DNA from 2 places in the Methylobacterium sp. CCH7-A2 genome. Region 2 is predicted to be linked to the other one. Evidence: predicted binding sites of a transcription regulator. Region 2 holds the regulator's gene; the other holds the start of a gene.

Region 1 (8,599 bases), on a different contig from region 2:
TGGCAATGTCCTAAGGGCTACCCTGCGCTCCAAAAAACGTGACGGATTGAACGCTGATGCGGGCCGAGCGGAGACGGCGAGCCGATGGTTGGGTCATCCGGCAGGGACGATGATATGGATCGACCGGCGCGTGCCGCCGGAACCGCGTGCAGCAAGCCGCGTTGGCTGGCAGTTCAATGCGAGGAACGATGATGAAGACTCCGCTATTCGTGCTGGCGCTGACCGCGACCTTGGCCCTGGGCGCCTGCAATCCGCTCGAGACCGGCCCCGTCGGCAATGCGAATGTGCCCCAGCCGCGAAAGGCGGTCGATCTCGGTCGCTATGTCGGGACCTGGTACGAGCAGGGCCGCTACGAGGCGAGCTTCCAGAAGGGCTGCGAGGGTGTCACGGCGCAGTACACGGCGAAGCCTGACGGAACGGTTGCAGTGGTGAACTCTTGCCGCCAGGGCAGCCCGACGGGGCCGCTGCGATCGGCCGACGCGACCGCGCGCATCGTCGAAGGCTCGAACGGCGCCAAACTCAAGGTCAGCTTCTTTCGTCCCTTCGAGGGGGATTACTGGGTCCTCGACCGGGCCGACGATTACGGCTGGGCGATCGTCGGCGAGCCGTCGGGACGCTATCTCTGGCTGCTGACGCGCGAGCGCAGGATCAGCCCGCGCCAGTATGAATCCCTCGTCGCCAGGGCGCGGACCCTCGGTTACGACACCACGCTCTTGCGGCGGACGCAGCAGTAAGCGAGGCGCCGTGCCCGGACTGGCCAGGCCAATTCCTAGATCACGCGCGAGCGGATGGTCGCCGTGACGATCTCGGTGACGACGACGACGGCGAAGATCACGAGCAGCACCAGCCCGACCTGGTCCCAGTAGAGATTTTCCATCGAGGCCTGCAAGGCCACGCCGAGACCGCCGGCGCCGACCAGCCCGAGCACGGCGCTTTCGCGGACATTGATGTCCCAGCGGAACAGGCTGACCGCGAGAAAGGCCGGCTTCACCTGGGGCCAGAAGCCCTTGAGCAGGATGGCGCGTCGTGAGGCACCGGCCGCGCGCAGCGCCTCGATCGGCCCGGCCTTGGCCTCCTCGATCGCCTCGGACAGGAACTTGCCCGTGAAACCGATCGAGTGAACCGCGACGGCCATCACGCCCGCCAGCGCGCCGGGACCGAAGACCGCGACGAAGAGCAGGGCCCAGACCAGCGTGTGGACCGAGCGGGTCGAGACCAGGATGAAGCGCCCCAGCGCATTGACGACCGGCGAGGGTGCGACATTGCGGGCGCACATCAGCGCGACCGGCGTGGCCAGCAGGATGGCGAGGATCGTCCCCAGCGTCGCTGTGTGCAGGGTCTCGACGAGGGCGGTGCCGACGGTGGTGCCGAAATAGCCCCAGTCGACCGGCCACATCCGGCCGAACAGATCGGCCGTCTGCTGGGGCGCATCATACAGGAACTCGGGAATGACCTCGATGGTCTGGACCGACCAGCCCAGCGCCAGCGCCGCCAGTCCCCAAAAAGCCAGCCGCATGCCGCGCTCCAGCGGCGTGAATCGGCGCCAGAGACGGCCCGCCGGCGTCTCGACCACGAGACCGGATGGGGCCTCGTCCTGGTAGATCCGTCGCATGAAGGCCGAGAGCACCTCGCCGGCCATCACCGTGACGATGATCGCGATGATGATGGTCAGAACGAAGTCGTAGTCGAAACGCTGGAAGGCGGTGAACAGCGTCGCACCGATGCCGCCGCCGCCGACGAGTCCGACCAGCGCGGAATTGCGCAGGTTGGAATCGAGCTGATAGGCGGCAAAACCGATGAAGCGCGGCAGCACCTGCGGCACCACGCCCATCGTCACCACCGAGAGGAACGGCGCGCCAGCGGCGCGCAGCGCCTCGATCGGCTTCATCGACATCTCTTCGATCGCCTCGGCGATCAGCTTGGCGATGAAGCCGAGCGTCGCGACGACCAGCGCCATGACGCCGGCGAGCGCGCCGAACCCGACCGCCTTGACGAACAGGATCGCGACGATGACGGGGTGGAACGTCCGGCACAGCGCGATGACGCCGCGCGCCGCCACCGTGACCGGCAGGGGCATCAGGTTGCGCGCCGCGAAAAGTCCGAGCGGCAGGGCCAGCAGCACGCCGATCGCCGTCGCGATGATCGCGATCTGCAGCGATTCCAGCATGCCCGACCACAGGAGCTGCATCTTGTCGGCGGCGGTGTTGGGCGGAAACATCCGCCCGATGAAGCGGGCGCCATTGTCCAGCCCCTGGACGAAACGCTCCCAGCGGATGTCCAGGATCTGCGCCGCATAGGCGACATAGGCGAGGAACAGCGCCGCACCGATGCGCAGCGGCCAGTTCGGCGGAAAGGCGCGGGCCCGCAGGTTGCGGGAGGCGAGGGCGGGAGCGCTCATTCCATCCAGCCTTCGCCGCCATAGATTTCGGCGAGATGGCTGTCCTGCAGCCCGGCCGGCGGTCCGTCATAGACGACGACGCCCTTGGACATGCCGACGATCCGCAGCGCGTAGCGCTTCGCCAGCGCGACATTGTGGATGTTGACGAGCACGGGAATATCCCGCTCGCGCCCAACCTGGGCGAGCAGTTCCATGATCTCGACCGAGGTCTTGGGATCGAGCGAGGAGGTCGGCTCGTCGGCGAGAACGAGATCGGGATCCTGCATCACGGCGCGCGCGATGCCGACGCGCTGGCGCTGCCCGCCCGAGAGCTGGTCGGCCCGCCGGGTGGCGAAATCGCCGAGCCCGACCGATTCCAGCAGCGCAAAGGCGCGCGCGATGTCGGCCTCCGGAAAGCGCCGGGTCCAGGCGCGCCAGACCGGCACATAACCGAGCCGGCCGCAGAGCACGTTCTCGATCACGGTCAGGCGCTCGACGAGGTTGTACTCCTGGAAGACCATGCCGAGCCGGCGCCGCGCCTGGCGCAGCGCCTCGCCCTGGAGCTTCGCGAGATCCGTGCCACCGAGCATGATCGAGCCGGAGGTCGGATCGACCAGCCGGTTGATGCAGCGGATCAAGGTCGATTTTCCGGTCCCGGACGGGCCGATGATGGCGACGATGCCGGGCTCGGACACGGTCAGGGAAATGTCGCGCAGCACCGGCTGTCCGGGCCGGTACTCCTTGACGAGGTTGCGGATGACGAGCGCCCGGCCCTGGCCGGACGCCACAGGCAGGGCGCTCATGATGGGAAAACCTCGTTGGGCGACGGCGTGGGCGGGTCAGGGTGCCTTGGGAGGCGCCGCGTTCTTCTTGGCGAGCGCATCGGCCTCGCGCTTGGCCTCGGCGTCATAGGCCGATTTGTTGTAGGGCGTGCCCGACTTCTCGGCCACGTCCCGCACCACGGCCCAGTCCTTCTGGTAGGTGATCGGCAGGAAGCGGTCGTCGCCGTTGAACTCCTTGGTCATTTCCGGTGTGAAGCGGAAGGAGAAGAAGCACTCGGTCAGCTTCTTGGCGAGCTCGGGCTTGAGGTCGTGGGCATAGGCGAAGGACGAGGTCGGGAACACCGCGCTGCGGTAGATCTCGCGCACATCCTCCTTCTTGATCGTTCCGCGCACGATCATGCGCTCATAGACGTCGCCCGCGACCGCGCCCATGTCGTAGTCGCCCGAGACGACGCCGAGGATCGACTTGTCGTGCCCGCCGGACATCAGCGGCTTGTAGTCGACGTCGGCCGTCAGCCCATGCTCCGGAAAGAGCACGCGGGGGGCGAGATTGCCCGAATTGGACGAAGGCGAGGTATGGGCGACCTTCTTGCCCTTGAGGTCGGAGAGCTTCTGATAGGGGCTCGACGCCTTCACCACTGCGACAAGATTATAGCCGCGTACTTCCGTGCCGACGCCCTTCGCGGCGAAGGGCACGGCGCCGGCGAGGTTGACCGCGAAGCCGGTCGGCCCGGTCGAGAAGCCGGCAAAATGCAGGCGGCCCGAACGCATCGCCTCGATCTCGGCCGAGTTGGACTGGACGGGGTAGTAGACGATGCGCTTGCCCGTGCAGGTCGCGAGATGATCGGTAAACGGCTTGAAGATGTTGGCGTAGACGGCGGGGTCCTCGACCGGGGTATAGGCCCAGACCAGCGCCGAAGGGTCGCGCCACTTCTTCGGATCGGTCGGCGCATCGGCGACGAGATCGCCATTCGCGTCGCAATACATCGTGTCGAGCTGGCCGCGGTTCGGGCAGGCATCCTGCGCCGCGGCGTCGCCGCTCCACGTGCTCAGGCTCAGCACCAGCAGCGAGACCGTCGCTGCGAGTTGGGTCGTTTTCCGGCTCATCGAACGTTTCCTCTCACGCTGCCGGTTCGACCGGCTTGTCCCAGGTATGTGACACAAAACCGTCATATTCAACCCGGTCTCAGCCGCCGTCCCGCCCCGGCCTTCCGCCGTCGCCGTCATCTCGCGCCCATGCCGTTGGGAGAGGCGCTGCGGGCGTAGCCGGCAAAGCGGGAGGGGTGACAGGCCGCCGCTGGATGTGACAGTTTGATGACGCGCAGCGGTGGATTTCGCCCTGCGACGCAAGTTCGGCCTCGATGTCGAACGCGGACAACGGCTCTGGGAGGTCATCGTGGTGGTGAAGAAGTGGGTTCTGGCGTTGGGCCTCGTCCTGACGTCCTCGGTCGCCCTGGCTCAGACACCGGCCGGCAAGGTAACGGTTGTGACGTCGTTCTCGAAGGACGTGACCGACCCGATCAAGAAGGCTTTCGAGAAGGCGACGCCCGGCGTCACCCTCGAGGTCCAGAACCGCAACACCAATGCGGGCGTGAAGTATCTTGAGGAGACCAAGACCAACAACCAGGTCGACCTGTTCTGGGCCTCGGCGCCGGACGCCTTCGAGGTGCTCAAGGGCAAGCAGTTGCTGTCGGCCTACAAGCCGAAGGCGAGCGGCATCCCCGAAAAGATCGGCTCCTATCCGATCAACGACCCCGCCGGCTTTTATTCGGGCTTCGCCGCCTCTGGCTACGGGATCATGTGGAATGAGCGCTATGCCCGCGCCAACAAGCTGCCCGAGCCGAAGGAATGGCAGGACCTCGCCAGGCCGGTCTTCTTCGACCATGTCGCCATCGCGGCGCCCTCGCGCTCCGGCACGACGCATCTGACGATCGAAACGATCCTTCAGGGCGAGGGCTGGGACAAGGGCTGGCGCACGATCAAGGAGATGGCGGGCAATTTCCGCGCGATCAACGAGCGCTCCTTCGGCGTGCCCGAGCAGGTCAATTCCGGCCAGGTCGGCGTCGGCATCGTCATCGACTTCTTCGCCTTTTCGGCGCAGGCCTCGGGCTTTCCGGTCAAGTTCGTCTATCCGAGCGTGACCACGGTGGTGCCCGCCAATGTCGGCATCGTCGCCAACGCCCCGAACAAGGCGGCCGCCGAGGCCTTCGTCGAGTTCCTGCTCTCGTCGGCGGGACAGGAGGTCCTGCTCGAGCCCGGCATCCGCCGCCTGCCGGTGAACCCGGCCGTCTACGCCAAGGCCGGCGCCGACTACCCTAACCCCTTCACCGATCCGCGCTTCCAGAAGATGATCGGCTTCGACGTCGACAAGTCGGAAGGCCGCACCGCTGTCGTCGACACGCTGTTCGACCAGTTGATCTCCTTCCAGCTCGATGCGCTCAAGGGCGTCACCAAGACGCTGCACGAGGTCGAGGCGGCCCTGGCCAAGAAGCCGAACGCGCAGGCGAAGGCTCTGCTCGACGAAGCCCGGACCCTCATCGCCGCCATGCCAGTCAGCGAGGCGCAGGCCTCCAGCGCCGAGCTTCGCGGCGCCTTCACCGGCGGCAAGGAGAAGGGCGCGCGCCAGGCCGAGGTCGAGGCGCAATGGGCGAGCTTCGCCCGCGACCACTACGCCAAGGCCAAGGCGAAGGCCGAAGAGGCGCTCAAGGCGGCGCGCTGAGCGTCAACCCATCCTCGCGTCATCCCGGACGCAGCGAAGCGGAGATCCGGGATCCATGCCGGACCAGTTCAGGAATGGATCGCGGATCAGCGCGGCTTCGCCGCTCGTCCGGAATGACGGCGCGCCCTTGGTTCAACGATCAGGACGGGCATGACCGCTATCCCCACAGCCACCCTCCCTCGCGCCCGCCGGCTCTCCGCCACGCCAGGCCAGATCGCGCTGGCGCTGGCGATCGCGGCCTTCCTCCTGCTGTTCCTGGGGCTGCCGGTCGGGACCGTGCTCTACGTCGCCTTCACCGAGAAGGGCACGTCCAACTTCACGCTGGTGAACTTCTACGACTTCGTCCGCACCGAGCTGTTCATGCGCTCGCTGTGGAACTCCTTTTACGTCTCCGCCATGTCGGTGGTCTGGGCCTCCGTCTTCGCCCTGCCGCTCGCCTATCTGACGACGCGTTTCGTCTTCCGCGGCGCGATGCTGGTGCAGACGCTCGGCTTCCTGCCGCTGATCATGCCGCCCTTCGTGGGCGCGGTCGCGATGCAGCTCTTCTTCGGCCGCAACGGCTCGATCAACCTGCTGCTGGATGAGTGGTTTGGCTTCAAGATCGGCTTCATGGAGGGGCTGAACGGCGTCATCTTCGTCCAGTCGGTCCACTATTTCCCCTTCATCCTGATCAATCTCTCGGCGGCCCTGCGCAACATCGACCGGGCGATGGAGGAGGCGGCGCAGAATCTCGGCTCCTCGGGCTTTCGCCTGTTCCGCCGCATCGTCTTCCCGCTCGCGCTGCCGGGCTATCTCGCCGGCGCCTCGCTCGTCTTCGTCAAGGTCTTCGACGATCTCGCGACGCCACTCCTGCTCAACGTCAAGGACATGCTGGCGCCGCAGGCCTATCTGCGGGTGACCTCGATCGGCATCGCCGACCCGATGGGCTATGTCATCTCGGTCGTGCTGATCGTCGCCTCCGTCATCGCGATGTGGCTCTCGGCACTGGCGCTCAAGGGGCGCGACTACGCGACAACCCAGCGCGGCGGCGGCGGTCTGGCCCGGCGCGTCATGACGCCCTGGGAGGCCGTGCTCGGCTATGGCGTCGTCATCCTGATCCTGGCGCTGGTGCTGGCGCCGCATCTCGGACTGCTGCTGCTCTCCTTCGCGACGATCTGGTCGTTCTCCCCGCTGCCCGACGCCTTCACCACCGCGCATTACGCCCGCGTCTTCGGTGAAAGCTCGGTCTACATCAAGAACACGCTGATCTACGCGACGCTCGCCGGTGGCATCGACATCGTGCTCGGCGTCGCCATCGCCTATCTCGTCCTGCGCACCAAGCTGATCGGGCGCGAATGGCTGGACTGGGCGGCGTCAGCCGCGCTCGCCATTCCCGGTGTGGTGCTCGGCATCGGCTATCTTCGGACCTTCTACGGCATCACCCTGCCGGACGGCACGCCGCTGGCGTCGCTCTGGATCACCATCGTGCTCGCGCTCGCGATCCGGCGCCTGCCTTATGCGCTGCGCGCCTGCTACGCCGCGCTCCAGCAGATTTCGGTCTCGCTCGAGGAGGCGGCGGAAAACCTCGGCGCCACTAAAGCCAGGACCGTCAGGCGGGTCGTCGTGCCGCTGATGGCGGGCGGCATCCTCGCCGGCTTCGTCACCAGCTTCTCGACGGCGGCGGTCGAGCTTTCGGCGACGCTGATGCTGGTGCAGTCGAACTCCGATGCGCCGCTCGCCTTCGGCCTCTACGTCTTCATGCAGTCGGCCGCAGGCCGGGGGCCGGGAGCCGCGCTCGGCGTCGTCGCCGTGCTGCTCGTCGCCCTCTGCACGTTCCTCTCGCATCTCGTGATCGAGCGCAGCCAGCGGGCCAAGGGCATGGGCCAGTGATGAAGAACGAGCCAGCCATGACGATGAAAACCGACCTCGCGAGCCCGGCCGTCTCGGTCGATATCGAGGGGGTCAACCTGTCCTACGGCGACAACCATGTCCTGAAGAGCGTCGACCTTTCGATCCGGCCGGGCGAATTCTTCGCCTTCCTCGGCCCCTCGGGCTGCGGCAAGACCACGCTGCTGCGGCTGATCGCCGGCTTCAACCAGGCCGAGACCGGCCGCGTGCTCGTCGGCGGCAAGGACGTCTCGGGGCTGCCGCCCTGGAAGCGTGATGTCGGCATGGTCTTCCAGTCCTATGCGCTCTGGCCCCACATGACGGTCGCGCGCAATGTGGCTTTCGGCCTGGAGGAGCGCGGCGTGCCGCGGGCCGAGACCGCCCGGCGTGTCGCGCAGGCCCTCGATCTCGTCGGGCTCGGCCGTCTCGCGGAACGTCGGCCTTCGCAGCTCTCGGGCGGGCAGCAGCAGCGGGTCGCGGTGGCGCGGACGATCGCGGTCGAGCCGAAGATCCTGCTGCTGGACGAGCCGCTCTCCAATCTCGACGCCAAGATGCGGGTTCAGGTCCGGCGCGAACTGCGCGACCTGCAGCAGCGGCTTGGACTGACCACGATCTTCGTCACCCACGACCAGGAGGAGGCGAATACGATCTGCGACCGGATCGCGGTGATGAATGACGGCGTGGTCCAGCAGGTCGGCACGCCGATGGAGCTCTATGAGCGTCCGGCCAATCTCTTCGTCGCGAATTTCCTCGGCACCGCCAACATCCTCGACGGGCACGTCGTCGGCACCGGCGCGGAGCGCCATTTCGTCATCGAGGGCGGAATCCGGCTCCCACTCCCGGCGGATGCCGTCG
Region 2 (8,599 bases):
GAGCCGGATGCCGTCGCGCACCAGCATGCCCTCGAAGGCCGGCGCCTCGTGCAGGAGCGTGTCGGTCTGCTCCGGCGTGCAGAAGCCCATCACGCGCTCGACGCCGGCGCGGTTGTACCAGGAGCGGTCGAAGAAGACGATCTCGCCGGCCGTCGGCATCTGCGCCGCATAGCGCTGGAAATACCATTGCCCGGCCTCGCTGTCGGAGGGCTTGGACAGGGCGACGACGCGGGCCTGACGCGGGTTGAGGTGCTGGGTGAAGCGGCCGATCGTTCCGCCCTTGCCGGCGCCGTCGCGACCCTCGAAAACGATGACGACGCGCTCCTTGCGCTCGCGCACCCAGGTCGCGAGCTTCTGCAGCTCGATCTGCAGCGGCTCCAGCTCGCGCTCGTAGCGCTTGCGCTTCATGCGTTTGCCGTAGGGGTATTCGCCGCTGCGGAAGGCGGCGTCCGTGATCGCCTCGGGCAGCGTCTCGGCCTCGATGTCGAAGCCCTGCGGACCGAGGGGCTTGCGGGGCGTCTTCGTCTTCGGTGTCCTGCCCGTGGTGGCTGGAGCCGGGCCCTCGCCGCTGTCGGAAACCAGGCGGATCGCGGATTTCTTGGTGCGCGCTGACAGGGTCTTGGCCATCGGAGCCTCCTCGGCAATGCGCCCAGCCTAGCGGGCCTCAGCGGCGAAGGGAATTGACGGGCGCCGCGCCGGCCATCAGGAAGGGGCGCCCGCCTGCGCCGCTTCCTCCGGTGCCGTCCGTGTCGAGGTTTCCCATGCCCGGTGCCGTCGATCCCCTAGCCGCCACGACGCAGGCGCTCGTCGAAGCGATGGGGTCGGCTGCGCTGCTGCTGGATGCGCAGGGGGTGGCCCAGGCGCTGAGCCCGGCGATGCGCGCCCTGATCCCGGCGCTGGAAAAGGGACGGCTGCTGACACTGGTGATGCGCGATCCGGACCTGATCGAGGCGATCGAAGGCGTCTCGCGGCAGGGGGGACGGCAGGTGATCGAGCTGATCGAGCGCGTGCCGGTGGAGCGCACCTTCCGCATCCATATCGCTGCGCTGGGCAGCGAGGGTGTCCGGCGACCGGTGCTGCTGACCTTCGAGGACCTCAGCGAGCAGCGCGTCACCGAGCGGATGCGGGTCGACTTCGTCGCCAATGCCAGCCACGAGCTGCGCACGCCGCTGGCCTCGCTGCTCGGCTTCGTCGAGACGCTGCAGGGCCCGGCGCGCAACGATGCCGGCGCGCGCGACCGTTTCCTGGCGATCATGCGCGAGCAGGGGCTGCGCATGGCGCGGCTGGTGGACGACCTGCTCTCGCTTTCGCGGATCGAACTGCGCGCCCATCTGGCGCCGGAGACGCCGGTCGATCTGACCGGCATCTCGCGCGAGATCGTGGATTCGCTGACGCTGATGGCACGCGAGCGCGAGGTGACGCTGACGCTGCGGGCGCCGACCGAGCCGGTAAACGTACCGGGCGACCGCGACGAGCTGCTGCGGCTGATGGAAAACCTCGTCGAGAACGCGATCAAGTACGGCAAGAGCGGCGGAGAGGTCGTGATCGACGTCGTCGACGGGCCGCTCGAGGTCAGCGTCGGCGTGCGCGACGATGGGCCGGGCATCGCACCGGAGCATCTGCCGCGGCTGACGGAGCGCTTCTACCGGGTCGATACCGCGGCGAGCCGCGAGGCCGGCGGCACGGGGCTCGGCCTCGCCATCGTCAAGCACATCGTGCTGCGCCATCGCGGGCGGCTGACGATCGAGAGCGCGCTCGGTGAGGGTGCGACGTTCAGGGCTGTTTTGCCACGTTTCGGGGCTTCGGCGCGCAAGCCTTGAGGGCGTTTCTTAACGCTGCGTGACGCCTTCATGACAGCATGCGTGACGAAGTGTCATGAAGCTGTCATGCAGAGGGTGTTCTGAACGGCTCGCTGAACCTGCGACCCAGAGAGGACATCTCATGCGCAAACTTCTCATTCTCGCGGCCGCGACCATCGGTCTGTCGGGCGTCGCCCAGGCCGCCGACATCACCGGCGCCGGCGCGACCTTCCCCTTCCCGATCTACTCGAAATGGGCCGAGGCCTATAAGAAGGAGACCAATATCGGTCTCAACTACCAGTCGATCGGCTCCGGTGGCGGCATCCGCCAGATCAAGGCCAAGACGGTCGCCTTCGGCGCCACCGACGCTCCCCTCAAGGGCGAGGATCTGGCCAAGGACGGCCTCATCCAGTTCCCGACCGTGATGGGCGGTGTCGTCCCCGCGATCAACATCGCCGGCATCGACGCCCGCCAGCTCAAGCTGACCGGCCCGATCATCGCCGAAATCTACATGGGCACCGTGAAGAAGTGGAACGATCCCAAGATCGTCGCCCTCAACGCCGGCCTGAAGCTGCCCGACGCCAACATCAATCCCGTCTATCGCTCGGACGGTTCGGGCACGACCTTCGTGTTCACCGACTATCTCTCCAAGGTCTCGCCGGAGTGGAAGTCCAAGGTCGGCGCCAACACCTCGGTGCAGTGGGCCGTCGGCATCGGCGGCAAGGGCAATGAGGGCGTCTCGGCCTCGGTCAAGCAGGTCGCCAACTCGATCGGCTATGTCGAATATGCCTACGCCAAGCAGAACAAGCTCAGCTACGCGCTGATCCAGAACGCCGAGGGCAACTTCCCGGCGCCGGACGACAAGTCGTTCCAGGCCGCGGCCGCGAACGCCAACTGGAACGAGGCTCCCGGCTTCGGCATCTCGCTGAACAACCAGAAGGGCGCCGAGGCCTGGCCGATCACGGCCGCGACCTTCCTGCTCGTCCACGCCAAGCCGGAGAAGCCGGAAGAGGTGCAGGCCGCGCTGAAGTTCGTCGACTGGGCCTTCAAGAACGGCGACCAGATGGCGCTGGACCTCGACTACGTGCCGCTCCCGGCCAACGTCAAGGATCAGGTCCGCGCCGCCTGGAAGGGCGTGACCGACCCGTCGGGCAAGCCGATCTTCTGATCACCGACTGAGGGCGAGGCGGAACCCGGTTCCGCCTCGTCTTCCTCATCAGGCCTCCATCCCGAGCAGCGGCGGAACCGCTGTTCCGGCTGAGGGCCCTCCCGAGAGCCTTCGCCTTCCGCCTCGCATCCTCGTTCCGCCACGACCGGAGTTCCACGGATGACCGCCGTGACCGACACTCTGAGCATTCCGGCCGCGCGGCCGCAGCGAAAGACGCCGAAGGGCACCTTCGACATCGTCTTCCGCAATGCCAGCCTGATCTCGGCCCTGTTCGTGCTGTTGCTGCTGGCCGGCATCATGCTGTCGATGGTCATCGGCGGCTGGCCGGCCTTCAAGGCGTTCGGGCTGAGCTTCATCACCGGCTCGCAATGGGACACCCAGGCCGATGTCTATGGCGCCTGGCCGGCCATCGTCGGTACGCTCTCGACGGCGCTGATCGCGCTGCTGATCGGCGTGCCGCTCTCGCTCGGCATCGCCGTCTACCTCACCCAGCTTGCCCCGCCCTGGTTCAAGCAGCCAGTCTCGACCACGATCGAGCTGCTCGCCGCCGTGCCCTCGATCATCTACGGCATGTGGGGCCTGTTCGTCTTCGTGCCGCTCTTCGCGGCCTATGTGCAGGTCCCGCTCTCGAACATCGTCGAGGGGATGCCGATCGTCGGGACAATCCTGTATTCGCGCTCGCCCTCCGGACTGGGCATCCTGACGGCGGGCATCATCCTCGCCTTCATGATCATCCCCTTCATCGCCTCGATCGTGCGGGACATGCTCGATCAGATCCCCTCCGTGCTGCGCGAGAGCGCCTATGGCATCGGGGCGACGACCTGGGAGGTCGTGCGCCATGTGCTGGTGCCGCAGGCCGGCGTCTCGATCATCGGTGCGATCATGCTGGGTCTCGGCCGCGCGCTCGGCGAAACGATGGCGGTGACCTTCGTGGTCGGCAATGCCAACCGCCTCTCGGCCTCGATCATGGATCCGGGCTCGACCATCGCCTCGCGCATCGCCAACGAGTTCAACGAGGCGCTGGGCCTGCAGATGAACGCGCTGATCGCGCTCGGCTGCATCCTGTTCTTCGTCACCTTCGTCGTCCTGGTCGTCGCGCGCATCCTGGTGTCGCGGGTCAAGACCTTCTGAGCGAGCCCGATCATGAGCCTGACGACCTCCTCCACCGCTCCCGCCGCCCCTTACGCCGCCTGGGGCCGCGTCCGGCAGAGCCGCCGCACCGCCGACAAGGCGATGCGGGTCATCTCCGCCGGCTTCACCTTCCTCGCCATCTTCGTGCTGTTCTGGATCCTCGGCATGCTGATCGTGAAGGGCATCGGCGGGCTCTCCGTCGCCACCTTCACGCAGATCACCCCTGGCCCCGGATCGCAGGGCGGCGGCCTCGCCAACGCCATGGTCGGCTCGATTGTGCTGACCTTCCTCGGCATCGCCGTGGCGACGCCGATCGGCGTGCTGGCGGGCACCTATCTGGCGGAATACGGCAAGGGCTCGAAGCTGGCCGACCTGATCCGCTTCATCAACGACATCCTACTCTCGGCGCCCTCGATCCTGATCGGCCTGTTCGTCTATGTCATTCTGGTCGAGCCGGTCGGCGGCTATTCCGGCTGGGCCGGCGGCGTCGCGCTCGGCATCATCGCGATCCCCGTGATCGTGCGCACCACCGAGGACATGCTGCGCCTGGTGCCAGGCCCGCTGCGCGAGGCCGGGGCTGCGCTGGGCGCGCCGCCTTCCGTGGTGATCACCTCGATCACCTGGAAGGCCGCGAAGGCCGGCATGGTCACCGGTATCCTGCTGGCGCTCGCCCGCATCGCAGGCGAGACCGCACCGCTGATCTTCACCGCGCTGAACAACAATTTCTGGTTCTCGTCGGACCTGATGGGCGGCGTGTCGAACCTGCCGGTGACGATCTACCAGTTCGCCTCCGCGCCTTACGAGAACTGGCAGCAGCTCGCCTGGGCCGGTTCGCTGATCATCACCCTGTCGATCCTGCTGCTCTCGCTCGTCGCCCGCCGCATCGTGCGCGGCGGCAAGTGAGACCCGCCTAACCTATCTCCGTCGCGTCAGATCCGAAGGAACCCGTCGATGCTTTCGACCCTCGAACTCAGCCCGCAGTCGCTCGACGCCGACGCGCCCGTCCGGATCGCGGTGAAGAACCTCGATTTCTACTATGGCGAGCACAAGGCGCTGAAGAACATCAATCTCGACTTTCGCGACCGGCATGTCACGGCCCTAATCGGCCCCTCGGGCTGCGGCAAGTCCACGCTGCTGCGCATCTTCAACCGGATCTATTCGCTCTATCCCGAGCAGCGCGCGACCGGCGAGGTCATGCTCGACGGCCGCAACGTCATCTCCAACGACGTCGACGTCAACGAGCTGCGCTCGCGCATCGGCATGGTCTTCCAGAAGCCGACGCCCTTCCCGATGTCGATCTACGACAATGTCGCCTTCGGCATCCGCCTCTACGAGAAGCCGCCGAAGTCGGAGCTCGACGACCGCGTCGAGGGCGCGCTGCGCCGGGCCGCGCTCTGGGACGAGGTCAAGGACAAGCTCAAGACCTCCGGCATGGGCCTTTCGGGCGGCCAGCAGCAGCGCCTCTGCATCGCGCGCACCATCGCGCAGAAGCCGGAGGTCATCCTGTTCGACGAGCCGACCTCGGCGCTGGACCCGATCTCGACCGGCAAGATCGAGGATCTGCTGGAGCAGCTGAAGGCCGACTTCACGATCGTCATCGTCACCCACAACATGCAGCAGGCGGCGCGCATCTCGCAGTACACCGCCTTCATGTATCTGGGCGAGGTGATCGAGTTCGCCGCGACCAACACGATCTTCATGAACCCGAGCAAGAAGCAGACGCAGGACTACGTCACCGGCCGCTTCGGCTGATTTGGCCGCCGCTTCCGCTCCGCATCCAAAGGACAACGCCGCGATGACCGAACATATCGTCCGCTCCTACGACGCCGAACTGGAGTCGCTGCGCCGCAGCCTCGCCGAGATGGGCGGCATGTCCGAGCGCATGCTCGGCGATTCCACGGTCGCGCTGGTGCGCCGCGACACGACGCTGGCCCAGAAGGTGATCTCCGCCGACCAGCGGCTCGACAACCTGCAGCGCGACGTCGAGGAGCGCGCCGTGCTGACGATCGCCCGGCGCCAGCCGCTCGCCAACGATTTGCGCGAGCTGATCTCGGCGATCCGCATCGCCTCGGACATCGAGCGCGTCGGCGACCTCGCCAAGAACATCGCCAAGCGCGCGGTCGCGATCTCCGGCCAGTTCTCGCCGCCGCACCGCGCCGTCGTCGGGCTGGAGCATATGAGCCGGCTGGTGCAGGCGCAGCTCAAGGACGTCCTCGACGCCTACGCCACCAGCAACGAGCAGAAGGCGCTCGAGGTCTGGCATCGCGACGGCGAGATCGACGCGCTCTACACCTCGCTGTTCCGCGAGCTGTTGACCTATATGATGGAAGATCCGCGCAACATCACCTTCTGCACGCATCTCCTGTTCTGCGCCAAGAACGTCGAGCGCATCGGCGACCACACCACCAACATCGCCGAGACGATCCACTATCTCGTCACCGGCGAATCGCTCGACATCAACCGTCCCAAGCTCGAGACCACCGACATCACGGTCGAGGCCGTGACAGGGAGCTGACAACACCGACTGCGCCGGAGCCTTCGCCGTCAGGGTCGGGCCTGTTCCGACCATCCACGTCTTCGCCGGACCCACGCCGCGTTCAAGACGTGGATGCTCGCCACAAGGGCGAGCATGACGATGCGTTTCGGCACAAACGCCAAGAACGGAACCGTGCCATGGCCGCCCGCATCCTGATCGTCGAGGACGAGGAACCCCTCACCCTGCTGCTGCGCTACAACCTCGAGGCCGAGGGCTTCGCAGTCGACAGCGTGGCGCGGGGGGACGACGCCGAGCTGCATCTGCGAGACAACACGCCCGATCTCGTGCTGCTCGACTGGATGCTGCCCGGTCTCTCCGGCATCGAACTGTGCCGGCGGCTGCGGGCGCGGCGCGACACCGAGCGCGTGCCGATCATCATGCTGACCGCCCGCGGCGAAGAAACCGAGCGCGTGCGCGGCCTCGCCACCGGGGCCGACGACTATGTCGTCAAGCCGTTCTCCCTGCCGGAGCTGATCGCGCGCATCCAGGCGCTGCTGCGCCGGGCGAAGCCCGGCCATGTCGCGGGGCTGCTGGTCGCCGGCGATCTCGAACTCGACCGCACGACGCGCCGCGTGCGCCGGGCCGGCGAAGAGCTGCATCTGGGGCCGACCGAGTTCCGGCTGCTGGAATTCCTGATGCAGGCGCCGGGCCGGGTCTATTCGCGCGCCCAGCTGCTCGACGCCGTCTGGGGCCGCGACGTCTACATCGACGAGCGCACGGTCGACGTCCATGTCGGGCGGCTGCGCAAGGCGATCACGCCGGGCGACGCCAAGGATCCGCTGCGCACCGTCCGTGGCGCGGGCTACGCCTTCGACGAGACCTTCGCGCGGGCGTGAGGGAAACCGTCATGGTCGGGCGCAGACCCGAGCATCTCGTGACGCCGAGGCTCCCCTGCCGTGCCGGCCATAGATTCTCGGGTCGAGCCCGAGAATGACGAGGTCGCTCCGGCATGCGCCTGATCGCTTGACCCGCGACGCCCGACGGCGCAAGCCGGCCCGATGCAGATCAAAGACATCGCCATCATCGGCGCCGGCCCGGCCGGGCTGATCGCGGCCGAGCGGCTGGCCCAGGCCGGCCACCGCGTGACGATCCATGAGCGGATGCCGTCGCCGGCGCGCAAATTCCTGCTCGCCGGGCGCGGCGGGCTCAACCTCACCCATTCCGAGCCGCTGGAGAGCTTCCTGCCGCATTACGGCGCGGCGCGGGACTGGCTCGAACCCGCCATCCAGGCGTTTCCACCGCAGGCGCTGCGCGATTGGGCCGACGAGCTCGGCGCGGAGAGCTTCATCGGCACCAGCGGGCGCGTCTTCCCGAAGGCGATGAAGGCGTCGCCGCTGTTGCGCGCCTGGCTGCGCCGGCTCGACGGGCTCGGGGTGCGGCTCGAAGCCGGCCGGCGCTGGACCGGCTGGAACGACGAGGGCGCGCTGACCTTCGCCACGGCGGCCGGCGAGGTGACGGTCGCCGCCGATGCGACGCTGCTTGCGCTGGGCGGGGCGAGCTGGCCGCGGCTCGGCTCGGACGGTGGCTGGGTGCCGCTGCTGGCCGGCAAGGGCGTTGCCATTTCGCCGCTGCGGCCCGCCAATGGCGGCTTCGCCGTGGCCTGGTCCGACACGCTGCGCGAGCGCTTCGCCGGCGCGCCGCTGAAACGGATCACGCTTCGCTTTGCCGGCAAAGAAATTGTTGGAGAGGCGATGATCGACGCGCATGGACTCGAGGGCGGCGCGATCTATGCGCTGTCGGGGTCGCTGCGCGAGGCGATCGCGCGCGACGGTTCGGCGCTGCTCGAGATCGACCTGCGGCCCGATCTCGACCTCGCCCGTCTGACCGAGAAGCTCGGCAAGCGTCGGCCCGGTGAGACGCTCAGCAACCATCTGCGCAAGGCGGCAGGGCTGTCGCCGGCGGCGGTGGCGGTGCTGCGCGACAGCGTCGGCGGCAGGCTCGACGAGAGTCCCGCGGCGCTCGCGG

Evidence for each region. The regulator PhoB, encoded in region 2, activates phosphate uptake and scavenging genes when phosphate is short. The targets are predictions, from matches to a motif close to TGTCATNNANCTGTCAT.
Region 1: phnD (phosphate/phosphite/phosphonate ABC transporter substrate-binding protein) is a predicted target of PhoB. The motif match lies at 4,463-4,479, and genes of this name have one in related genera.

Annotation. Positions count from the first base shown of each region.
Region 1 is NZ_LSKN01000321.1:4,300-12,898, reverse strand. It holds gene AX750_RS24880 (lipocalin family protein) at 192-734, shown strand; gene phnE (phosphonate ABC transporter, permease protein PhnE) at 770-2,398, opposite strand; gene phnC (phosphonate ABC transporter ATP-binding protein) at 2,395-3,180, opposite strand; gene phnD (phosphate/phosphite/phosphonate ABC transporter substrate-binding protein) at 3,217-4,266, opposite strand; gene AX750_RS24855 (extracellular solute-binding protein) at 4,577-5,878, shown strand; gene AX750_RS24850 (iron ABC transporter permease) at 6,029-7,747, shown strand; gene AX750_RS24845 (ABC transporter ATP-binding protein) at 7,765-8,599, shown strand, end outside.
Region 2 is NZ_LSKN01000298.1:406-9,004, reverse strand. It holds gene ppk2 (polyphosphate kinase 2) at 1-627, opposite strand, end outside; gene AX750_RS22755 (ATP-binding protein) at 762-1,820, shown strand; gene pstS (phosphate ABC transporter substrate-binding protein PstS) at 1,942-2,967, shown strand; gene pstC (phosphate ABC transporter permease subunit PstC) at 3,127-4,098, shown strand; gene pstA (phosphate ABC transporter permease PstA) at 4,111-5,001, shown strand; gene pstB (phosphate ABC transporter ATP-binding protein PstB) at 5,050-5,850, shown strand; gene phoU (phosphate signaling complex protein PhoU) at 5,894-6,613, shown strand; gene phoB (phosphate regulon transcriptional regulator PhoB) at 6,772-7,470, shown strand; gene AX750_RS22720 (TIGR03862 family flavoprotein) at 7,633-8,599, shown strand, end outside.